Regions from separate parts of the Serratia ficaria genome, predicted to be linked through region 3. Evidence: predicted binding sites of a transcription regulator. Region 3 holds the regulator's gene; each other region holds the start of a gene.
What was found. Region 3 encodes sigma-54, which starts transcription at its own class of promoters, with help from an activator protein. Its sites were predicted from a motif close to GTTGGCACANNTTTCGCTNT; they were not measured.

Region 1 (7,306 bases), 1.8 Mb from region 3:
GCCTGCCGGACAGCCCGATCGCGATGCCGCATTCGCTGGCGCCGGTGCTCGGCCAGGTCGATATGATCGGCGCGCTGAATATCGTCTTTTTGCCCTACCTGTTTGTGTTTTTCGCCTCGGAATTTTTCTCCACCATGGGCACCACCCTGGCGGTGGGCGGCGAAGCCGGGCTGTTGGACGAACACGGCAATATGCCGCACATCAACCGGCCCTTTATGGTGGATTCCATCGCCGCGGCGCTTGGCCCCTGGGTCGGCATTCCCGCCGCCACCGCGCTGATCGAATCTTCCGCGGCGGCCGAAGCCGGCGGCAAAACCGGCCTGACGGCGTTAGCGGCGGCGATGATGTTCCTGCTGATGCTGCTGTTTACCCCGATAGCCCTGATGATCCCGAAAGAGGCCACCGCGCCGGCGTTGATCCTGATCGGCCTGAACATGTTCAGCGGGCTGCGCAAGGTCGATTTGGCCAGCTTCACCGACGGGCTGCCGGTATTGATGATGGTGATGATCACGTTGATCGCCAACAGTTTCGGTACAGGTATCGCCGGCGGGTTGCTGTTCTATATCGTCATCAAGGCGATCGCCGGCAAATGGCGGGAAGTGCCGTTTGGGCTCTATCTGCTGGCAATACCGCTGGTCTATTACTTCGCCACGCTGGTAAGGCACTGATCGATGTGCGGCGCCGGGCATGGTGCGCCCCGATAGCCAGTGGCCGATTGACGGTTCGACAGGAAAAACGGGGGAAAAATGACGGGGCCGAAATTGGTGGAGGCCCTGCCAGCTACATCCCGGCACACACGTCACCTGCTGCGGCTGCTTCCTTCCGGATCTGACCGAGTTCACAAGTTAGTGTTGCGGGAGAACCAACAGGGCCCCCATTGACGGCTTCTGTACTTCGAAGCGGGGGGCATTATCGGCGATGGCCCGCCAAATAGCAAGCCAGCCCGGTCCAACCGCTGTTTTCTTACCCACCTCGCCTGTGGCACACTCTCTGGCTGGGGTTTTATTCGCGCAGGAAGAGAGAAATGGAACCAGAAGACGCCTCCTTCAGCCAACGCGTATTTCACGTGGTGGCCGCCATTCCTTACGGCAAAGTCACGACCTATGGCGAAGTGGCGCAGCTGGCGGGTTCGCCGCGCGCCGCGCGCCAGGTCGGCGGCGTATTGCGGCGTTTGCCCGAAGGCAGCACCCTGCCCTGGCACCGGGTGATTAATCGCCATGGGCAAATCTCGCAGCAGGGTGAAGACTTTCAGCGCCAGCGGCAGGCGCTGCTGGCGGAGGGGATCATTTTCGGGCCGCACAGCACGGTGGACCTTCAGCGGTACGGCTGGCGCGGATAAAACAAAACAGCCTTTGGCCGAAGCGCAAAGGCTGTTGATATCAGGCTCGTTCAGGAAAGCGACGTTACGGCATCGCCGTCGGCGTCGTCTGAACCGGCACGCCCTGTACCGGAACCAGCAGCAGGTCGGCACGGGTGCCGTTGCGGTTGATCACTTCCTGGATGGTATCGGTGATAAAGATCATTTGGCCATTCACCGTCACCGCCGCACTCAGAATGATGCGCGCGTTCGGCTGAATATCGGCCGGGTTATACGGCAGCACAAAGTTGAACGGCGCCTGGGTACCTTCGGTGCGCACCGCGCGCTGGGCGATGACTTTCGATGGCGCATCCGCCAGCGAGGCGTCAGAGAGGGTGACCGTCAGTACGGCATCCGGCGGCAGCGCAATGCGCTGGCGAATGTTCACCGAACCAGTCACCGCCGGCCCCTGGATCTGCGTTTGCGCCGCCGCCGGATTTCCCGCCGCCGGGGTAGGCACATCCGCACTCTTTTGGGCACAACCCGCCAGCGTGATCGTCAATGCTGCTGCTCCACCTACGATTTGCCAGAGTTTCATGGATCGGTCTCCTTTTTATTATCAACATGTTGGTGGCTTTCACCGCCTCACTCAATAAACTTAGCACAAAATACTGAGAAATCCATTTTGCTCCGCCTATTAATCACTTCCGCCGCTGATAATGCTCACTATTAAGACAATTTTAGCGCCCCTATAACGCAAGATGTTGACGTCATGCCGTGATATTCCGCACACTGCGCAAAATCATTATTAGAAAGGTAATAACTTTATGAGCCAGGCATTGCAAAACCTCCTCGATCTGCTGGATCTGGAGAAAATCGAAGAAGGGCTGTTCCGCGGCCAAAGCGAAGATCTGGGTCTGCGCCAGGTGTTCGGCGGCCAGGTCGTGGGCCAGGCGCTGTACGCCGCCAAACAAACCGTGCCGGCGGAACGCAACGTCCACTCGTTTCACAGTTACTTCCTGCGCCCGGGCGACAGCAGCAAGCCTATCGTGTATGACGTGGAAACCCTGCGCGACGGCAACAGCTTCAGCGCCCGCCGCGTCAGCGCCATCCAGCACGGCAAGCCGATCTTCTACATGACCGCCTCCTTCCAGAGCCCGGAAGCCGGTTTTGAGCACCAGAACCGCATGCCGGACGTGCCGCCGCCGGAAGGCTTGATGTCGGAATCGGAAATCGCCCAGAAGCTGGCGCATATGCTGCCGGAAAAGGTGCGCGATAAGTTTATCGGCCAAAAGCCGCTGGAAATGCGGCCGGTGAAGTTTCACAACCCGCTGAAAGGCAGCGTTGAGGAACCGCATCGCTACGTCTGGTTCCGCGCCAACGGCAGCATGCCGGAAGATCAGCACATTCATCAGTATCTGCTGGGCTACGCCTCCGATTTCAACTTCCTGCCGACGGCGCTGCAGCCGCACGGCGTCGGTTTTCTTGAGCCGGGCATGCAGGTGGCCACCATCGATCACTCGATGTGGTTCCACCGCCCGTTCCGCCTGGATGACTGGCTGCTGTACGCGGTAGAAAGCTCCTCCGCCTCCGGCGCGCGCGGCTTCGTGCGTGGCCAAATCTACAGCCGCGACGGCGTGCTGGTCGCCACCACGGTGCAGGAAGGGGTGATCCGCCAACGCGACGCTTGAGCCAATAAAAAGGGCGATGTCGCCATCGCCCTTTTTGCATCATCATTATTTTATTATTGGTTAGCGCACTGCCCTTCTTCAGGCCTTATTGGTTGTAGGCGCTCTCGCCGTGGCTGTTGACGTCCAGGCCTTCGCGCTCCTGCTCTTCCGGCACGCGCAGCCCGACGATGGCCCCGGCGACCTTGAAGGCGATAAAGGCGGCGACGCCCGACCACACCAGGGTGATCACCACGCTCAGCAACTGCACCCAAACCTGGTGGCCCATGGTCACGCCTTCCGCGTAGCCGGTGCCGCCCAGTGAAGAGGCGGTGAACACGCCGGTCAGCAGGCAGCCGACGATGCCGCACACGCCATGCACGCCGAACACGTCGCAGGTGTCGTCCACCTTCAGCCATTTCTTCAGCGTCACCACGCCCCACAGGCCGGCAATGCCGCCCACCAGGCCGATGATCAGCGCCCCGCCGACGCCGACGGTGCCGGCGGCCGGCGTTACCGCAACCAGCCCGGCGATGCAGCCGGAGCAGGCGCCCAGCAGCGAAGGCTTACCGCGCACGATCCACTCGGCGAAGGTCCAGGAGAGGATGGCGCCCGCGGTGGCAACCACGGTGTTCAGGAATGCCAACGCCGCAATGCCGTTCGCCGCGCTGGCGGAGCCGGCGTTGAAGCCGAACCAGCCGATATACAGGATCGACGCGCCGGTAAACACCATCGGCAGGTTGTGCGGTTTGAACGCTTCCTTGCCGAAACCGGCACGTTTGCCCAACAGGTACGCGCCGATCAGGCCCGCGCTGGCGGCGTTGATGTGCACCACGGTGCCGCCGGCGAAGTCCAGCGCGCCGTCGGCCGCCAGGAAACCGCCGCCCCATACCATATGCGCAATCGGCAGGTAAGAAATGGTGAACCAGATGGCCGCGAAGATCACCACCGCCGAGAAGCGGATGCGTTCGGCGAAGCCGCCCACCACCAGCGCCACGGTAATGCAGGCGAAGGAGCATTGGAACGCGACGTGGATCATCTGGTTAAAGGTGCCGGTCAGGCTGTCGATGCCGATGCCTTTCAGCATCGCCGTCTGGAAACCGCCGAAGAAGGCGTTGCCCTCGCTGAAGGCCAGGCTGTAGCCGTACAGCACCCACAGCACGCACACCAGCGCGAAGGTGACGGTGACCTGGGTCAGCATCGACAGCACGTTCTTGGAACGCAGCAAACCGCCGTAAAACAACGCGACGCCGGGCAGCGTCATAAACAGCACCAAAGCGGTGCAGATCATCATGAACGCGTTGTCAGCCTTGTCTGCGACCGCCGGAGCGGCCAGGGCCAAAGAAGGAACCATGGTTACCGTACTCAGGCCCAACATGGATAAAAGTTTTTTCATTATCAATCCATCCCCATTACTTAACTGAGCCTGTGATTACAGTGCTGCTTCGTCGGTTTCGCCGGTGCGAATACGAATGACACGTTGCAATTCGGCAACGAAAATTTTGCCATCACCGATTTTGCCGGTGTAGGCAGCTTTGCTAATGACATCAACCACTTCATCCAGCTGGTCGTCGGCAATAGCGATATCGATTTTGACTTTCGGTAAGAAGTTGACGCTGTATTCAGCCCCGCGATAGAGCTCTGCGTGCCCCTTCTGGCGACCAAAGCCTTTCACTTCGGTTACGGTCAGCCCCTGAATACCGACAGAGGATAGGGCTTCACGCACGTCCTCCAGCTTGAATGGTTTTATCACCACGGTCACCAGCTTCATATTGCCCCTCCACGAATTAAGCCCAAACTCACCCCTGGTACTGGTTCTTATAAAGCAAAGGCTATGCCACAAATGATTTTGCATGCGGATTCAGCCAATTAACGGCAAGGAGAGCGAACACCGGGCCGCCGCCTGGTCTGCGATGCGGCCCGCAGCAACTTATCGGTCAAATATTGCGCACTATTTTGGTGCGCGACGCGTCGAAAAAGTGCAGAAGAAGGGATTTGAAAAGGATCGCTGCCTGTTTATGGTGCGCGAAGGGAAAGACAGGGGCCAGATGATGGCCCCTGAGGATCAGGCGGGCTGGCTTTCTTCGCGGGTCGCCGCCGCCAGCTCTTCGCCCACCAGCTGCAGCTGGTACATTTGGTAGTAACGGCCCTGCTGCGCCAGCAGCTGCTGATGGTTGCCCTGCTCCACCGCCTGACCGCGGTGCAGCACCAGAATCGAATCGGCGTCGACGATGGTCGACAGGCGGTGAGCGATCACCACCAGCGTGGTGTGTTCGCGGATCAGGCGCAGCGCGCGCTGAATAGCCTGTTCGGTCCCCGAGTCGATATTGGCGGTGGCCTCGTCGAGGATCAGGATCTGCGGCGCCTGCACCAGCACGCGCGCCAGCGCCAGCAGCTGCTTCTGGCCGACCGACAGGTTATTGCCCTGCTCGCCCAGACGGGTGTGGATGCCCTGCGGGAAGCCGCGCACCAGCTCCGCCAGCTGCACCGTCTCCAGCGCCCGCCACACCGCCTCTTCCGCGATGTTGCGCCCCAGCGTCACGTTGGCCAGCACCGACTCGGCGATCACCACCGGATCCTGCTGCACCATCGCCACGCCCTGGCGCAGCGTGCGGTGCGACAGGCCGGACAGCGGGCGACCGTCGAGGCGCACCTCACCCTCGCTGACCGGGTAATAGCCCATCAGCAAATTGGCCAGCGTGCTCTTGCCGCTGCCGGTATGGCCGACCAGCGCCACAAAGCCGCGCGAAGGCACCGACAGCGAAATATGCTGCAGCACCTTTTTGTCCGCCCGATAGGCGAAGCTCAGGTTTTCGATGTCGATGCGGCCGCTGGCCAACGGACGATCGTCGGCGCCATAGCTTTGCTGGCTGCGATCCATCAGCTCGAAGATGCGCTCACCGGCCACCACCGCCTGCTGCAGGATCGATTGTTGCGAGGTCAGTTCGATCAGCGGTTCGTTCAGACGGCCCAGATAGTTGATAAAGGCATACAGCACGCCGACGCCGATCACCCCTTCGCCGCTGAAGCCGAACAGCATCAGCAGGCCGCACAACACCAGCGCCGAAAACAGGCTGAGCAGCGGCCGCAGCAGGAAACCGTCGAGGCGCAGGGTCTGCATGCGCGCGGTGTAATGCGAACGGCTGGCGGCGCTCATGCGTTCGCCGAAGCGGATCTGCTGGCGGAACTGCTGGATCACGCCCATGCCGTTGATCACTTCGTTGAAGCCGTCGTTGATGTCCGCCAGGTAGCTGCGCACCCGACGCACGATCGGCGTGCTGTAGTACTGATAGATGCCCATCACCACAAACACCGCCGGGAAGATGCAGATAGCCACCAGCGCCATGCGCCAGTCCAGGCTGAACATCGCCACCAGCATGGCGCCGATCAGCGCGGCGCTCTTCAGCACCGTGGAGACCACCATCACGTACAGGTCCTTGATCACCTCGGTGTCGTTGGTCACCCGCGAGATCAGCTGGCCGACCGGCTGGGTGTCGAAGGCGCTGAGCGGCTGACGCAGCGCGGCGTCCATCACGTCGGTGCGCAAACGCTGTACCACCCCCACCGCCGCCTGATTGAACAGCAGCGCCTGAAAATAGTGCAGCGCCGCCGCCAGCAGCTCCAGCAGCACGTAGGCCGCCGCCAGGCCGCCGACGATCATCAGCGGCAGTTGCCCTTTGGCGACGTAGTTGTCGATAAAATAGCTGACCAGGATCGGGCCGGCGACCTCCGCCGCCACCGCCACCCACAGCATCAAAACCGCGATGCCGAGCGGTTTGCGGTACGGCGAGCCGTAAGCCAGCAGCCGTTTCAGCGTCGGCCACAGCTTTTGCACTTTATTCATTGACTAACGCCTCCTCACCCGCTTCCGGCGCTTCATCCAGCGCCGCTTCCAGCTGCTGGTAGCGATACATGTCGCGATACCAGCCCGGCTGCGCCGCCAGCGCCGCATGCTCGCCGCGCTGGGCCACGCCGCCGTGCTGCATCACCAGTATTTCGCTGGCCTCGGTCAACGCCGACAGCCGGTGCGCGCTGATAATCACCGTGCGATTCTGCCCCCAGCTGCGCAGGTTATGCAGGATCTGGTGCTCGGTGCGGCCGTCCACCGCCGACAGCGCGTCGTCGAGGATCAGGATCTCCGCGTCCAGCAGCAGCGCGCGGGCGATGGAAATGCGCTGTTTCTGCCCGCCGGACAGCATCACGCCGCGTTCGCCCACTTCGGTTTCATAGCCCTGCGGCAGCCGCAGAATATCCTCATGCACGCTGGCCAGCCGCGCCGCCTGCTCGATCTGCTCCTGCGTCGCGCCCGGGTTGCCCAGCGCGATATTGTTCGCCACGCTGT
Region 2 (7,306 bases), 1.2 Mb from region 3:
GAAAAGAAGTCCCGCGCCACGGGCACGCGTCGAGGAGAGTGAAAAATGGCCAACCCGCTGTATCACAAACATATCATCTCTATTAACGATCTCAGCCGCGAGGATCTGGAGCTGGTGCTGCGCACCGCCGCCAGCCTGAAGGCGCACCCGCAGCCGGAGCTGTTGAAACACAAGGTGATCGCCAGCTGCTTCTTCGAAGCCTCGACCCGTACCCGCCTGTCGTTCGAAACCTCGATGCACCGCCTGGGCGCCTCGGTGGTGGGCTTCGCCGACGGCAGCAACACCTCGCTGGGCAAGAAAGGCGAAACTCTGGCCGACACCATCTCGGTGATCGGCACCTACGTCGACGCCATCGTGATGCGTCACCCGCAGGAGGGCGCGGCGCGCATGGCGTCCGAGTTTTCCGGCGGCATTCCGGTGCTCAACGCCGGCGACGGCGCCAACCAGCACCCGACCCAGACCCTGCTGGACCTGTTCACCATTCAGGAAACCCAGGGCCGCCTGAACAACATCAACATCGCCATGGTGGGCGACCTGAAATACGGCCGCACCGTGCACTCGCTGACCCAGGCGCTGGCCAAGTTCGAAGGCAACCGCTTCTACTTTATCGCCCCGCCAGCGCTGGCGATGCCGACCTATATCCTGAAGATGCTGGAAGAAAAAGGCATCGAATACAGCCTGCACGGCAGCATCGAAGAGGTGGTGCCGGAGCTGGATATTCTCTACATGACCCGGGTGCAGAAAGAGCGTCTCGACCCTTCCGAATACGCCAACGTGAAGGCGCAGTTCGTCCTGCGCGCCGCGGATCTGGCCGGCGCGCGCGACAACCTGAAGGTGCTGCACCCGCTGCCGCGCATCGACGAGATCACCACGGACGTGGACACCACGCCGTACGCCCACTACTTCCAACAGGCGGGCAACGGCATCTTCGCCCGCCAGGCGCTGCTGGCGCTGGTATTAACCGCAGATTTGGCTCTTTAAGGGGGGAACCGTCATGACTCACGATAACAAACTGCAGGTCGAAGCGATCAAATGCGGTACGGTGATTGACCATATTCCGGCGCAGGTAGGCTTCAAGCTGCTGACGCTGTTCAAGCTGACCGCCACCGATCAGCGCATCACCATCGGCCTGAACCTGCCCTCCAACGAGCTGGGCCGCAAAGACCTGATCAAGATCGAGAACACCTTCCTGACCGAGCAGCAGGCCAACCAGCTGGCGATGTACGCGCCGAAGGCCACGGTAAACCGCATCGACAACTACGAGGTGGTGCGCAAGCTGACCCTCAGCCTGCCGGACCATATCGACGGCGTGCTGACCTGCCCGAACGGCAACTGCATCAGCCGCAGCGAGCCGGTGGCCTCGAGCTTCAGCGTTAAATCGCGCGACGGCGACGTGCACCTGAAGTGCCGCTACTGCGAGAAAGAGTTCGAGCATCAGGTGGTGCTGCAGGCGGATTGAAATCTGCTCATTTACCGGGGCGGCGCTGTTAATCCGTGCGTCACTCCCTATAATGGAATGCCGTAGAGAACGCATGTATTCGTCCCCTACGGTGATCGCACGCAGCCAACAACGCTGCGGTTTGAAAGACAAATGGCATACCCAAAATAATTGGAGTTGCATCAAGGCGGCAAGGGAGCGCATCCCGATGAGCTTACTGGAGTAAGTGATTCGGGTAAGTGAGCGCAGCCAACACAGAGGCAGCTTCAAGTATGACGGGTATATATAGGAGAAAAAATGTCACGTAACATCAGCACTGAACTCGCCCCGGCAGCCATTGGTCCTTACGTGCAGGGCGTTGATCTGGGCAGCATGATCATCACTTCCGGCCAGATCCCGGTCGATCCGAAAACCGGCGCAGTTGCCGACGACGTCACCGCTCAGGCACGCCAGTCGCTGGAAAACGTGAAGGCGATCGTCGAAGCCGCCGGCCTGAAAGTGGCCGACATCGTGAAAACCACGGTGTTCGTCAAAGACCTGAACGACTTCGCCACCGTCAACGCCGCATACGAAGCCTTCTTCAGCGAGCACAGCGCGCCGTTCCCGGCCCGTTCCTGCGTCGAAGTGGCCCGTCTGCCGAAAGACGTGAAGATCGAGATCGAAGCCATCGCCGTTCGTCGTTAATCCACGATAGCGCACAACGGTCAGCCCCGGCTGGCCGTTTTCATTTGCCGACGCTGAACCATCAACGACCATCCACGCCCCCATTCGCCCCGTTTCAAGGCATCCCCACCCGGCCTTGCACCCAAAGCGTGCTTTTTGCCGCCTGAAACGCGCCATTTCCGCCCCTTTCTCACCTTGGCACATTTTATGCTCGATTGATTGACAGCCTGCAATGTCGACGAGGTGACGATGCTGAATATCAATCTGTCCGCTTCACCGTTTTTTGATGAGATGCTTCTGGCTGAGGGGAAACACCGGGGCCATTACGCAGCTTACTGGCATTGGCTGCAGCAGGCCGACCACCAGGCCGTGCAACGCAAGCGGGAAGAGGCCGCGCTGCTGTTTCACCGGGTGGGCATTACCTTTAACGTCTATGGCGAAGACGACGGCGCCGAGCGGCTGATCCCGTTCGACAGCGTGCCGCGCATCATCCCGGCCGCCGAATGGGCGATGCTCGATCGCGGCATTCGCCAGCGCGTGCAGGCGCTGAACGCCTTCCTGCACGATATCTACCACCAGCAGCACATTCTGAAAGCCGGCATCATTCCGGCGGAGCAGGTGCTGGCCAACGATCAATATCAGCCCTGCATGCAGGGCGTCGATCTGCACCGCAATATCTATGCGCATATCGTCGGCGTGGACATGGTGCGCAACAGCGACGGCCAGTACTACGTGCTGGAGGACAACCTGCGCACCCCGTCCGGGGTTTCCTACATGCTGGAAAACCGCAAAATGATGATGCGGCTGTACCCCGAGCTGTTCGCCCGGCAGCGCATCGCGCCGGTGGAGCGCTACCCCTCGCACCTGCTGCAGACCCTGCGCGAAAGCTCGCCGAAAAACGATCCGACCGTGGTGGTGCTGACGCCCGGCCGCTTCAACAGCGCCTACTTCGAGCACAGCTTCCTGGCGCAGCAGATGGGGGTGGAGCTGGTGGAAAGCGCCGACCTGTTCGTCAAGGACGGCGCGGTGTTTATGCGCACCACCGCCGGGCCGTGCAAGGTCGACGTGATCTACCGCCGGGTGGACGACGCCTTCCTCGATCCGCTGGCGTTCCGCCCGGATTCGATGCTCGGCGTGCCGGGGCTGCTGTCGGTGTACCGCGCCGGCAACGTGGTGCTGGCCAACGCCATCGGCACCGGGGTGGCCGACGACAAGTCGATCTACCCCTATGTGCCGGACATGGTGCGTTTCTATCTGCAGGAAGAGCCGATCCTCAACAACGTGCCGACCTGGCAGTGCCGGCACCCGAACGAGCTGTCGTACGTGCTGGCCAACCTGGAGCAGATGGTGGTGAAAGAGGTGCACGGCGCCGGCGGCTACGGCATGCTGATCGGCCCGGCGGCCAGCAAGGACGAGATCGCCACCTTCCGCGCGCTGCTGCAGGCCCGGCCGCAGAACTACATCGCGCAAAACACCCTGGCGCTCTCCACCTGCCCGACCTTCGTCAACGACGGCCTGGCGCCGCGCCATATCGACCTGCGGCCGTTCGCCCTGAGCGGCGCGGAGATCCGCCTGGTGCCCGGCGGCCTGACCCGGGTGGCGCTGGCGGAAGGTTCGCTGGTGGTGAACTCGTCGCAGGGCGGCGGCACCAAGGACACCTGGGTATTGGAGGACGACGCATGCTGAGCCGCACCGCCAGTGAACTCTATTGGATGGCCCGCTATCTGGAGCGGGCGGAAAGCATCGCCCGGGTGCTCGACGTTACCAACAAGCTGTCGATGATGCCGATCCGCGACGGCGGCGATCGGGATCTGCAGGTGCCGCTCGATCTTACCGGCACCGGCCAGCTGTACGCCGCCGCCTACCCCGAGCTGACGATGGCCAACCTGGTGAGTTTCTTCGCCCTAGACAGCCGCAACCACAGCAGCATCTACAGCTGCCTGCAGATGGGCTGGAACAACGCCCACGCGGTGCGCGGCAGCCTGTCTTCCGAAGTCTGGGAGAGCATCAACGCCACCTGGATCGAGATGAAGCTGATCCGCCGCCAGGGCATCGGTTCGGTCGGCGCCGACGCCTTCTTCGACTGGGTGAAGGAGCGCTCGCACCTGTTCCGCGGCGCGATGTTCGGCACCCTGCTGCGCAGCGACGCCATGTGCTTTATTCGCCTCGGCACCCTGCTGGAGCGGGCCGACGGCACCGCCCGCCTGCTGGGGGTGAAGAACGCGCTGATGGACGGCGACGGCGACCCGGTGCGCGAATACTACCGCATGGACACGCTGCTGCGGGCGGTGAGCGCGCGCGAAGCCTATCACAGCATCTACAAGCAGCAGCTGAGCCGGGAAACCATCGCCGAGCTGATGATCCTGCGCAACGAGATCCCGCGCTCGCTGCTGGCCTGCGTCGGCGACATGGTGCAGCAGTTGGAGCAGATCGGCGGCGACAGCGCCAATCGGCCGCGCCGCCTGGCGCACACCCTGCACGCCGAGCTGCGCTTCAGCAGCATGAAGGATCTGAACCGGATCGGCCTGAACGACTGGCTGGACGCCTTCCTCGGGCAGGTCAGCGGCATTGCCGAAAGCATTCACCACACCTATCTGGAGGCGCAATGAAACTGAACATTGAGCACAGCACCCATTACCGCTACGCGCAGCAGGTGCAGCGCAGCACCCAATACCTGCGGCTGACGCCGCAGAATTCCCGGCACCAGCGCATTCTCTCCTGGCAGCTGACGCTGCCGGAGCACGCGGTGCGCACCACCGACGCCTTCGGCAACGTGCTGCACGTGCTGACGCTCGACGAGCCGCATCAGGCGATCACCATTCAGGCGCAGGGGGTGGTGGAAATCGAAGACGACGTCGACGATCTGGCGCTGGGCCATCTGTCGCCGCTGGTGTTCCTGCGCTACAGCCCGCTGACCCAGCCCGACGCCGCCATCCAGGCCTTCGCCCTGCGCTACCACCAGCCGCAGGCGGTGCTGGCCGGGTTGGAACGGCTGATGGGCGAGCTGCTGCTGAAAATGCCCTACAGCCCGGGCGCCACCCAGGTGACCGACAGCGCCGTCGACGCCTTCGCCACCGGCAGCGGGGTCTGCCAGGATCATACCCACGTATTTCTGGCCTGCTGCCGCAGCCTGAACATTCCGGCGCGCTACGTCAGCGGCTATCTGTACAGCGAAGACTCCACCCACGTCGCCACCCACGCCTGGGCGGAGGCCTGGGTGGAAGACCGCTGGCACAGCTTCGACATTACCAACAACACCCGCCTGCCGAATCAGCACCTCAAACTGGCGGTGGGCATCGATTACCTGGACGCCTGCCCGGTGCGCGGCATGCGGCTGGGCGGCGGCTGCGAGGACATGCGCACCGTCGCCGCGGTGCAGATGATGCCGGCCGGCCAGTAGCCGCTTGCCGCCGGCGCAAGTTTCGGGCACGCTGGCGTTTGGCGGCGTGCCAGTCTTGTATCGAGGAATTGTGGTATGACCTATTGTGTGGCCATGCGCTTGTCGTCCGGGCTGGTCTTTGCTTCCGATTCGCGCACCAACGCCGGGGTGGACCATATCTCCACCTTCCGCAAACTGCACGTGTTCCAGCAGGACGGCGAACGCACGCTGGTGCTGCAGAGCGCCGGCAATCTGGCGACCACCCAGAGCATCATCAGCCTGCTGCTGCGCCGCAGCCAGGACGCCGAGCGCCCCAGCCTGCTCAACGCGCCCAGCCTGTACGAAGCCGCCAGCCTGGTGGGCGAAACGGTGCGCGAAGTGATCCAGCGCGACAGCGAGGCGCAGCAGAGCGGCAGCACCACCGACTTCAGCTGCAACCTGCTGCTCGGCGGCCAGATCCGCGGCGAAGAGATGCGGCTGTTCCATATCTACCCGCAGGGCAACTTTATCGAAGCCACCCGCGACACCCCCTACTTCCAGATCGGCGAAAGCAAATACGGCAAGCCGATCATCGACCGGGTGCTGAACTACGACACCCCGCTGGAGCAGGCGATGCAGTGCGCGCTGATCTCGCTGGATTCGACCCTGCGCAGCAACCTGTCGGTCGGCCTGCCGCTCGACGTGATGATCTACCCGCGCGGCAGCTTCAGCAGCGCCCAGCAATACCGCATCACCGAAGATCACCCGCACTTCAGCGCCATCCGCAAAGGCTGGGGCGAAGGGCTGGTCAGCATTTTCAAACAGCTGCCGCCGCTGGCGCTTTAAGGGCTCGGCCTGCCGCGCCCCGCCACGGTTATTCCGCCCGCAGGCCGCGCAGCAGCGCCTCCAGCGGATACACCGCCGCGATCACCACCTCGTCGCGCACCTGCGCCGCCGCATCCAGCTGCCGCTGTGCCTGTTCGGCCTCGGCGCCGCTCAGCGGTTTGCCCTGCCGGTAGCGCTCCAGCAGCATCAGCCCCAGCGTCGACAGCGCGCCGACGTCCTGCGCCACCGGCGCCAACGCCTGCATCACCCGGTTGCCGGCGATCGACGTTTTTGCCGGCGCGCCGTTCAGCTGCCAGCGCAGCAGGCGTTCGCGCAGCGCCTGCGCCGCCGCCCGGTTGTTCTTGTCCCGCAACAGCGCCGCCACCTGCTGCCCCATCTCGCGCACCGCGTTGCTTTCCGGCGGCAGGGCGTCGGCGAAGCGATTGAGCGGCTCGAACTGATGATAATTGCCCGCCTTGAACTTCAGGTGCTGGCGGGTGTAGTACTGCGCCGGCTCCAGCGCCTCGGCCAGGATCTGCAGCGGCGCGATCTCCACGCTGTTGGCCAGCCGGGTGAACTCGCGCGCGGTTTCGGCGTGCTGCTGCAGGCCGACCGACACCACCGACCAGGCGTCGATCGCCGCCAGCCGCCGGTACATGTTGCTTTCGTCGGTGACGTCTTTAGCCGACCACAGCCGCTCCGCCACCGCAAAGCCGCGCGGCCACAGCTTGAGATCGAGCAGCGGCGCGCGAACGTTTTCCGCCCACAGCGCCGCCTCGCCGCCGAGAATATTGGCCTGCCGCTTCTCGCCCGGCAACACCGGCGCTTTGCCCGGCGGGACAGCCGCCAATTTGCTGCCGCTGGTGGGGTAACGCACGTTGCCGACCAGCGTGTAGCCGCTGAGCTTATCCTGCTGCAGGGTGAATACCGGCCGCGTGTCGCCCATCCAGGTGTCGAGACGGAAGCTGACCTGCTGCGGCGTGCGCCAGACGATGTCGTGCAGCGCGCGGCGCGACTTGCCG
Region 3 (7,306 bases):
CCGCTGACAATCATCAGCACCATGTGGCAACTCCCCCTGGCAACTCGGCGGCGTTGGTCGCCGCCGTTAGACTCTTTATTATCCCGGCCTAAGCCGGGATCCATCATGGTGAAACAGTATCGCTATCCTGGCTGGAAGTCACGTCAGCCGGGCGTTACTCGGTGATGATTTGGTAAAGCTCTTCGTCACTCTGCGCCGCGCGCAGGCGGCGGCATACGGTTTTGTCGGCCAGGCGCTTGGCGACCAGCGACAGGGTATGCAAATGGGTCTTGCACTGATCGGCCGGCACCAGCAGGGCGAACAGCAGATCGACCGGCTGGTTGTCGATGGCGTCGAAGGCGATAGGTTGGTCGAGACGGATAAACACGCCAACGGCCCGCAGTGTGTCCTCTTCCAGTTTTCCATGGGGAATGGCGATACCGTTGCCGATACCGGTGCTGCCCATGCGCTCCCGGGTGAGAACCGCGTCAAACACCACCTGCGAAGGCAGGTTGAGCTGAGTGGCCGCCAGTTCGCTGATAATTTCCAAAGCCCGTTTCTTGCTGGTGCAGTGTACCGAGCTTCTGGTGCACTCGATGTTTAACACCGAGCTGAGTTGCATATATTCGTTGTTCATCTCATCTTCACTTAAAGCCATGCTTATCAGGCTATTTTACTGGCCATTCCGGCTCCGGGCGGTGCGCGAACCCCTCAGGGACTTGCGGGCACGTTCCGGGCTGCAACCAAACTGTCTACGCCAATGGCGCCTGAAAAGAGGGCTTTCGCCTGTTTTAACCCTGATTACCGTTCGGCGCGTTACCCATGCAGGTAACGCGCCGATAGCTGAGGCCGCGGTTAAGCAGCGCCCCTGACGGAAAGAGGGTCAGAGTGTCAGTGTTGCTTCAATTTGTCTTTATGTTTGTTCAATTGGCGCGCCAGTTTGTCGATCAGCGTGTCAATTGCGGCATACATATTCTCGTCTTCCGAGGTGGCGTGCAACTCGCCTCCATTCACGTGCACCGTTGCTTCCGCAATTTGCTGCACTTTTTCCACACTTAAAACAACATACACCTGATTGATGCGATCAAAATACTGTTCGAGTTTGGCGAACTTGTTATTCACGAACTCGCGCAACGGATCGGTGATTTCGATGTGGTGTCCGGTAATGTTGAGCTGCATAGTGTCTTCCTTCTCAATAGAGGTCAAACCAACTGTTTACGCTGGTTCGACGGCGGGATGGACAAAGACTCTCGGTACTTGGCGACGGTGCGCCGCGCCACGATGATCCCCTGATCGGAAAGCAGGGTGGCCAGCTTGCTGTCGCTGAGCGGTTTGGCGGGGTTTTCCGCCGCAATCAATTTCTTCACCAACGCCCGGATCGCCGTCGAGGAGGCTTCGCCGCCGCTGTCGGTGTTCACATGGCTGGAGAAGAAATATTTTAATTCGAAAATACCGCGCGGACTGTGCAGAAACTTCTGCGTGGTGACGCGCGAAATTGTCGATTCATGCATCTCCACGGCCTGGGCGATATCCGCCAGCACCATGGGTTTCATAAATTCTTCGCCCTGTTCAAAGAAAGCCTGCTGCTGGCTGACGATGCAGCGGGTGACCTTCAACAGGGTCTCGTTGCGGCTTTCCAGGCTTTTAATCAGCCATTTGGCTTCCTGCAGGTTGCTGCGGATAAACTGGCCGTCGGCTTCGCTGCGCGCGCTGTTGCCCAACGCGGCGTACTGCTGATTGATCTTCAGACGGGGAATGCTGTCGGCGTTGAGCTCAACCGTCCATTTATCCTGCGCTTTGCGCACCAGCACGTCCGGAATGACGTATTCCGACTCGCCGGTGTTGATCGACTGCCCCGGGCGCGGGTCGAGCGACTGAATCAGCAGCATCGCTTCTTTCAGTGTATCTTCTTTTAGCCGGGTTGATCGCATCAGGCTGCGAAAGTCGTGATTGGCCAGCAGATCCAGATGCTCGCTGATGATCAGCCGCGCCTCGGCCAGATACGGCGTGTCTTTGGCGTATTGGGAAAGCTGCACCAGCAGGCAGTCGCGCAGATCGCGCGCGGCGACGCCGACCGGATCAAAACGCTGCACGCGCTTCAGTACCGCCTCGACCTCGTCCATGGTCACATTCTCGTCACCCATGCTCTCGAGAATGTCTTCCAGCGGCACGGTGAGGTAGCCGGTGTCGTCGACCGCATCGACGATCGAAGTGGCGATGGCGGCGTCGGTATCGGAGAACGGCGTCAGGTCCACCTGCCACATCAGATAATCCTGCAGCGTCTGGGTGGTTTCGCCCTGATACACCGGCAGTTCGTCATCGCTGTAATCGGTGCCGGTGCCCGACGGCGTGCCGGCGGTGTAGATTTCGTCCCAGGTGGCGTCCAGCGGCAGCTCTTCGGGCATGTCCTTCTGTTCCAGCGCCTCGCGGGTATCCAGGCCTTCGGTGTCGGTGGCCTCTTTGGCGTCGATTTCGTCGTGCAGATCGGTTTGCTCAAGCAGGGGGTTGCTCTCTAACGCCAGCTGTATCTCTTGCTGAAGCTCAAGCGTGGACAACTGCAGCAGGCGAATGGCCTGCTGGAGCTGCGGGGTCATGGCCAGCTGTTGGCTGAGCCTGAGTTGCAAACCTTGCTTCATAATCTTCTGTCTACTTCCGTTAACCGTCGTCCTTCAGGACGCGCTGGCACTCAGAGGCGGAATTCTTCGCCCAGATAAACGCGTTTCACCTGCTCATCGGCCAGAATAGCATCCGGCGTGCCGTGGGCAATCAGTTTGCCCTGGCTGACGATGTAGGCGCGTTCACACACGTCCAGCGTTTCGCGCACGTTGTGGTCGGTGATCAGCACGCCCAGGCCGCTGTCACGCAGGTGCTCGATGATTTTCTTGATGTCGATAACGGAAATCGGGTCAACCCCGGCGAAGGGTTCATCCAGCAGGATGAATTTCGGGTTGGCCGCCAGCGCGCGGGCGATCTCGACGCGGCGGCGTTCACCGCCGGACAGCGCCTGGCCCAGGCTGTCGCGCAGGTGGGTGATGTGAAACTCTTCCATCAGCTCTTTGGCGCGGTCTTCGCGCTGTTCGCTGGACAGATCGTCGCGGATCTCCAGCACCGCCATCAGGTTGTCATACACGCTCAGGCGGCGGAAGATCGACGCTTCCTGCGGCAGATAGCCGATACCGCGGCGCGCACGAGCGTGCAGCGGCAACAGGCTAATGTCTTCTTCGTCGATCACGATGCGCCCGGCGTCGCGCTGAACGATGCCGACCACCATGTAAAAGGTGGTGGTTTTGCCGGCGCCGTTCGGCCCCAGCAGGCCGACGATCTCGCCGGATTTCACTTTCAGGCTGACGTCTTCAACGACTTTGCGGCCCTTGTAGGCTTTCGCCAGGTTTTCTGCGATGAGTGTAGCCATAAGTGATTAGTTACTCTTCTTTTGCCCGTTTTTGTCTTGCAACTGCGACGGTACCAGAACCGTAGTCACGCGTTTGCCTTTATCGCTGAACGCCTGCATTTGCTGCTGTTGCACCAGATAGGTGATGCGGTCGCCTTTCACGTTGCTGTCGAGCTGTTCCAGATAGGCGTTGCCCGTCAGGGTCACCAGCTGCGTCGCCACGTCGTAGCGCACTTTCTGCGCGTGGCCTTTCACCGGCTTGCCGCTGTCCTGCATCTGGTAGAAGGTTACCGGGTTGCCGAAGGCTTCAATATAGGTTTTATTCTGATCCCCGCCCGGCCGGGTGACCACCACCTTGTCCGCGCGAATGTCGATGGTGCCCTGCTTGATCACCACGTTGTCGGTAAAGGTGCTGACGTTGCTTTGCATGTCCAGCGATTGCTTCAGCGAGTCGATGCTAACCGGTTGGTTAGAGTCGGATTTCAGCGCCAGTGCCGGGGCGCTGGCGGCCAAAACTAAGCTGCCGATCAACAGATTACGGAGTGGTTTTTTGGTTCTGAATTTCATAGTTGGTCTTAACCTTATCAATCAGCTCGGCGGTCTTGGCCCGCAGGTTCCCACGCATTTTCATGCCGTTAGAGGTGAAGTTCGTCCCGTAGAGCGTGACTTCGTCATCGGAGGACACGTCCTGGGTCACCAGGTTCACCTGAGCATTGTCCGTTTTAATTTTTTCCAGCTGCGAGGTGGTGGTCAGGCTGTTCACCTCGACGTGGCCGTAAAGATACAGCATGCGGTCTTTAGTCAGTTTGGCGCGATCGGCGCGCACTGACCAGGTCGCCACCGCATTTTCATCAAACAGCGTCATCACCGGTTGGGTAAACCAGCTCAGCTCGTCTGCGGTGTAATAGTTCACGTCTTCCGCCACCAGCTTGTAGCTCAGCTTGCCGGCCGGATTGTACACCACGGTGACCGTATGCTGGCTCTGATACGTCGGCGACCGATCGTTGATCGGCGCCGGAACGCTGTCATCGCTGAAATCCGTCATGTTCCAACCGATCAACGCCAGCGCGATCACCGCCAGCAGGATGGTGATCCAAAGTTTGGTTTTGCTCATATCGACAGCCCTTTGGCGTCCTCCAGCTTATTCTGAGCCAAAAGAATAATGTCGCACAGTTCGCGCACCGCGCCGCGGCCGCCGGCAATGCGGGTAACGTAATGGGCCCGCGGCGTCAGCAATGGATGCGCGTCCGCCACCGCGACCGCCAGACCCACCTGCGCCATCACCGGCCAGTCGATCAGATCGTCGCCGATGTAGGCCACCTGATCCGCCGTCAGCGACAGTGTATCCAACAGTTCGCGGAAGGCCAAAAGCTTATCGGACTGCCCCTGATACAGATGGGTGATGCCGAGGGTCTTCGCCCGGTCTTCCAGCAGCCTGGCTGAGCGGCCGGTGATGATCGCCACCTCGATGTCCGAGGTCTTCAGGCAGCGGATGCCGTAGCCGTCGCGCACGTTGAAGGCTTTTAACTCTTCGCCGTTGTTGCCCATGAAAATCAGGCCGTCGGACAGCACGCCGTCGACGTCGCAAATCAGCAGGCGGATTTTACCGGCACGCGCCATCACGTCTTGCTCTACCGGCCCGTAGCAGGTTTCTACCGTACTCATTCCGTTCTATTCCTTAATTAAACGACGCCGGCGCGCAGCATGTCATGCATATGTACCACACCCAGCAACTGGTCGCCATCGGCAACCAGCAGCGCGGTGATGTGGCGTTGCTGCATCAGGTTCAGCGCGTCGACCGCCAGCATGCTCGGGCGCACCCGCACGCCGCCGAGCGTCATGACGTCGGCGATCTTGGCGTCGTTGAGATTGATGCCCATATCGAACACCCGGCGCAGGTCGCCGTCGGTGAAGATGCCGGCGATTTTCATCAGATCGTTGCAGATGACCGTCATGCCCAGATTTTTGCGGGTGATTTCCAGCAGCGCGTCGCGCAGCGAAGCGTCGGCGCTGACGTGCGGGATTTCATCGCCGCCGTGCATGATGTCGCTCACCCGCAGCAGCAGCCGGCGGCCGAGCGCGCCGCCCGGATGCGACAGCGCGAAATCTTCCGGGGTGAAGCCGCGCGCTTTCAGCAACGCCACGGCCAGCGCATCGCCCATCACCAGCGTGGCGGTGGTGCTGGTGGTCGGCGCCAGACCCAGCGGGCAGGCCTCCTGCGGCACCTTGATGCACAGGTGGATATCCGCCGCCTTGCCCAGCGAGCTTTCCGGGTTGTTGGTCATGCAGATAAGCGGGATCTGCTGGCGTTTCAGCACCGGGATCAGCGCCTGGATCTCATTGGACTCGCCGGAGTTGGAAATGGCGAGCACGATGTCCTGCGCGGTGACCATGCCGAGATCGCCGTGGCTGGCTTCCGCCGGGTGAACGAAGAATGAGGGGGTACCGGTGCTGGCGAAGGTGGCGGCGATCTTGCAGCCGATGTGGCCGGACTTGCCCATGCCCATCACCACCACTTTGCCGCCGCAGGCGGCGATGGCTTCGCAGGCGCGGGTAAAGTTCGCATCGATATGGCCGTCGAGCTGAGCCAGCCCTTCGCGCTCGATCTGGAGCACTTCTTTGCCGGCCTGTTGAAAATCGAAGCCAGGTTGCAACTGTATGTTCGACATGCTCATTCCCGTCGGTTTAGCCGAAAGTATTGAAAGGGTTAAAGAACAGCACCGCAAGATACGCAATAAAGCCACATAATAACAGAGCGCCCGCCAGATGGCCGATGCGATGCTTGCGGCCGATGCACAGGGCGCTGAGCAGAATGCTGACCGCCAGCATCACCCAGTAATCGCGCTGGAACGCGGCGGCGTCAACGCTGCCCGGCGACAGCAGGGCGGGGACGCCCAGCACGATCACCGTGTTGAAAATATTGGAGCCGATGATATTACCAATCGCCATATCATCCTCGCCCTTTAGTGCGCCGGCGATGGTGGTGGCCAGTTCGGGCAGGCTGGTGCCGATGGCGATGACGGTCAGCCCGACCACCAGTTCGCTGATGCCGAAGTAGTGCGCGATCACCGTGGCGTTATCGACCACCATTTTGGACGACAGCGGCAGAATGATGAACGCCAGCACCAGCCACAGCACCGCCACGGTGTTGCTGCTGTCCTGCGGCAGTTCGGCTAGCTGCTCGACGGTCAGGCTGTCGCTGCCTTCGCGCTGCGCCAGCCGGGCGATTTTCAGCATCAGCAGAATGAACCCGGCGGCGGCGGCCAGCAGCAGCACGCCGTCCAGCCGGCTCAGGGTGCCGTCCATCAGCACGAAACCGCACAATACTGTGACCGCCAACATCAGCGGCAGTTCGCGGCGCAGCACTTCCGAACGCGCCGCCAGCGGATGGATCAGCGCGGCGACCCCGAGGATCAATAAAATATTGGCGATGTTGGAACCCAATACGTTCCCCACGGCCATGTCTATTTGCCCGTTCAGCGCGGCGGTGGTCGAGACGATCAGCTCCGGCAGCGAGGTGCCGATGCCGACGATGGTCATGCCGATAATCAGCGGCGGCACGCCGAGCGAGCGGGAAATCACCGCAGCACCGTAAACTAAACGGTCGGCGCCATATACCAGTAAAAATAAACCAACGATTAATAATGCTATAGCGAGAAACATGCAGGGTCCTTTGTGGGTATCATCCCGGTTCGTTGGTTAAAAGCCGCTCTTCGGCTATCTTGCTTTGCCCTCCGTTGCGCAGACTGAAGCCGCAGCAACGGGTTTTCCCGGCTAATATATGAACACTTTCGCTTTTTTTCGTTATGGCGCTAATTTTGAACGGGTGGCGCATAAAAGTAAAACCAATGGCATCATTGGTAGCGAAATGGCGGTAAGTTTTTGTAAAGATGAGACGCATTGCGCCCGTTGCTTTAACATCGCGGGTAAATTTGT

Region 1: a site for sigma-54 is predicted at 4,787-4,806, ahead of glnK (P-II family nitrogen regulator). Genes of this name have one in related genera too.
Region 2: a site for sigma-54 is predicted at 2,296-2,315, ahead of CKW09_RS02830 (circularly permuted type 2 ATP-grasp protein). Genes of this name have one in related genera too.

Annotation. Positions count from the first base shown of each region.
Region 1 covers NZ_LT906479.1:1,207,559-1,214,864, reverse strand. Annotated here, with positions in the region: gene CKW09_RS05690 (NCS2 family permease) at 1-668, shown strand, start outside; RNA gene ffs (signal recognition particle sRNA small type) at 772-868, opposite strand; gene CKW09_RS05680 (MGMT family protein) at 1,025-1,339, shown strand; gene CKW09_RS05675 (YbaY family lipoprotein) at 1,404-1,895, opposite strand; gene tesB (acyl-CoA thioesterase II) at 2,125-2,988, shown strand; gene amtB (ammonium transporter AmtB) at 3,074-4,360, opposite strand; gene glnK (P-II family nitrogen regulator) at 4,397-4,735, opposite strand; gene smdB (multidrug efflux ABC transporter permease/ATP-binding subunit SmdB) at 5,030-6,808, opposite strand; gene smdA (multidrug efflux ABC transporter permease/ATP-binding subunit SmdA) at 6,801-7,306, opposite strand, start outside.
Region 2 covers NZ_LT906479.1:606,434-613,739, reverse strand. Annotated here, with positions in the region: gene pyrB (aspartate carbamoyltransferase) at 46-981, shown strand; gene pyrI (aspartate carbamoyltransferase regulatory subunit) at 995-1,459, shown strand; gene ridA (2-iminobutanoate/2-iminopropanoate deaminase) at 1,736-2,122, shown strand; gene CKW09_RS02830 (circularly permuted type 2 ATP-grasp protein) at 2,351-3,787, shown strand; gene CKW09_RS02825 (alpha-E domain-containing protein) at 3,781-4,710, shown strand; gene CKW09_RS02820 (transglutaminase family protein) at 4,707-5,501, shown strand; gene CKW09_RS02815 (proteasome-type protease) at 5,577-6,305, shown strand; gene CKW09_RS02810 (beta-N-acetylhexosaminidase) at 6,334-7,306, opposite strand, start outside.
Region 3 covers NZ_LT906479.1:4,617,920-4,625,225, reverse strand. Annotated here, with positions in the region: gene rapZ (RNase adapter RapZ) at 1-23, opposite strand, end outside; gene ptsN (PTS IIA-like nitrogen regulatory protein PtsN) at 155-616, opposite strand; gene hpf (ribosome hibernation promoting factor) at 871-1,158, opposite strand; gene rpoN (RNA polymerase factor sigma-54) at 1,182-2,615, opposite strand; gene lptB (LPS export ABC transporter ATP-binding protein) at 2,666-3,391, opposite strand; gene lptA (lipopolysaccharide ABC transporter substrate-binding protein LptA) at 3,398-3,937, opposite strand; gene lptC (LPS export ABC transporter periplasmic protein LptC) at 3,906-4,484, opposite strand; gene kdsC (3-deoxy-manno-octulosonate-8-phosphatase KdsC) at 4,481-5,035, opposite strand; gene kdsD (arabinose-5-phosphate isomerase KdsD) at 5,053-6,039, opposite strand; gene CKW09_RS21645 (calcium/sodium antiporter) at 6,056-7,033, opposite strand; gene CKW09_RS21640 (hypothetical protein) at 7,152-7,306, shown strand, end outside.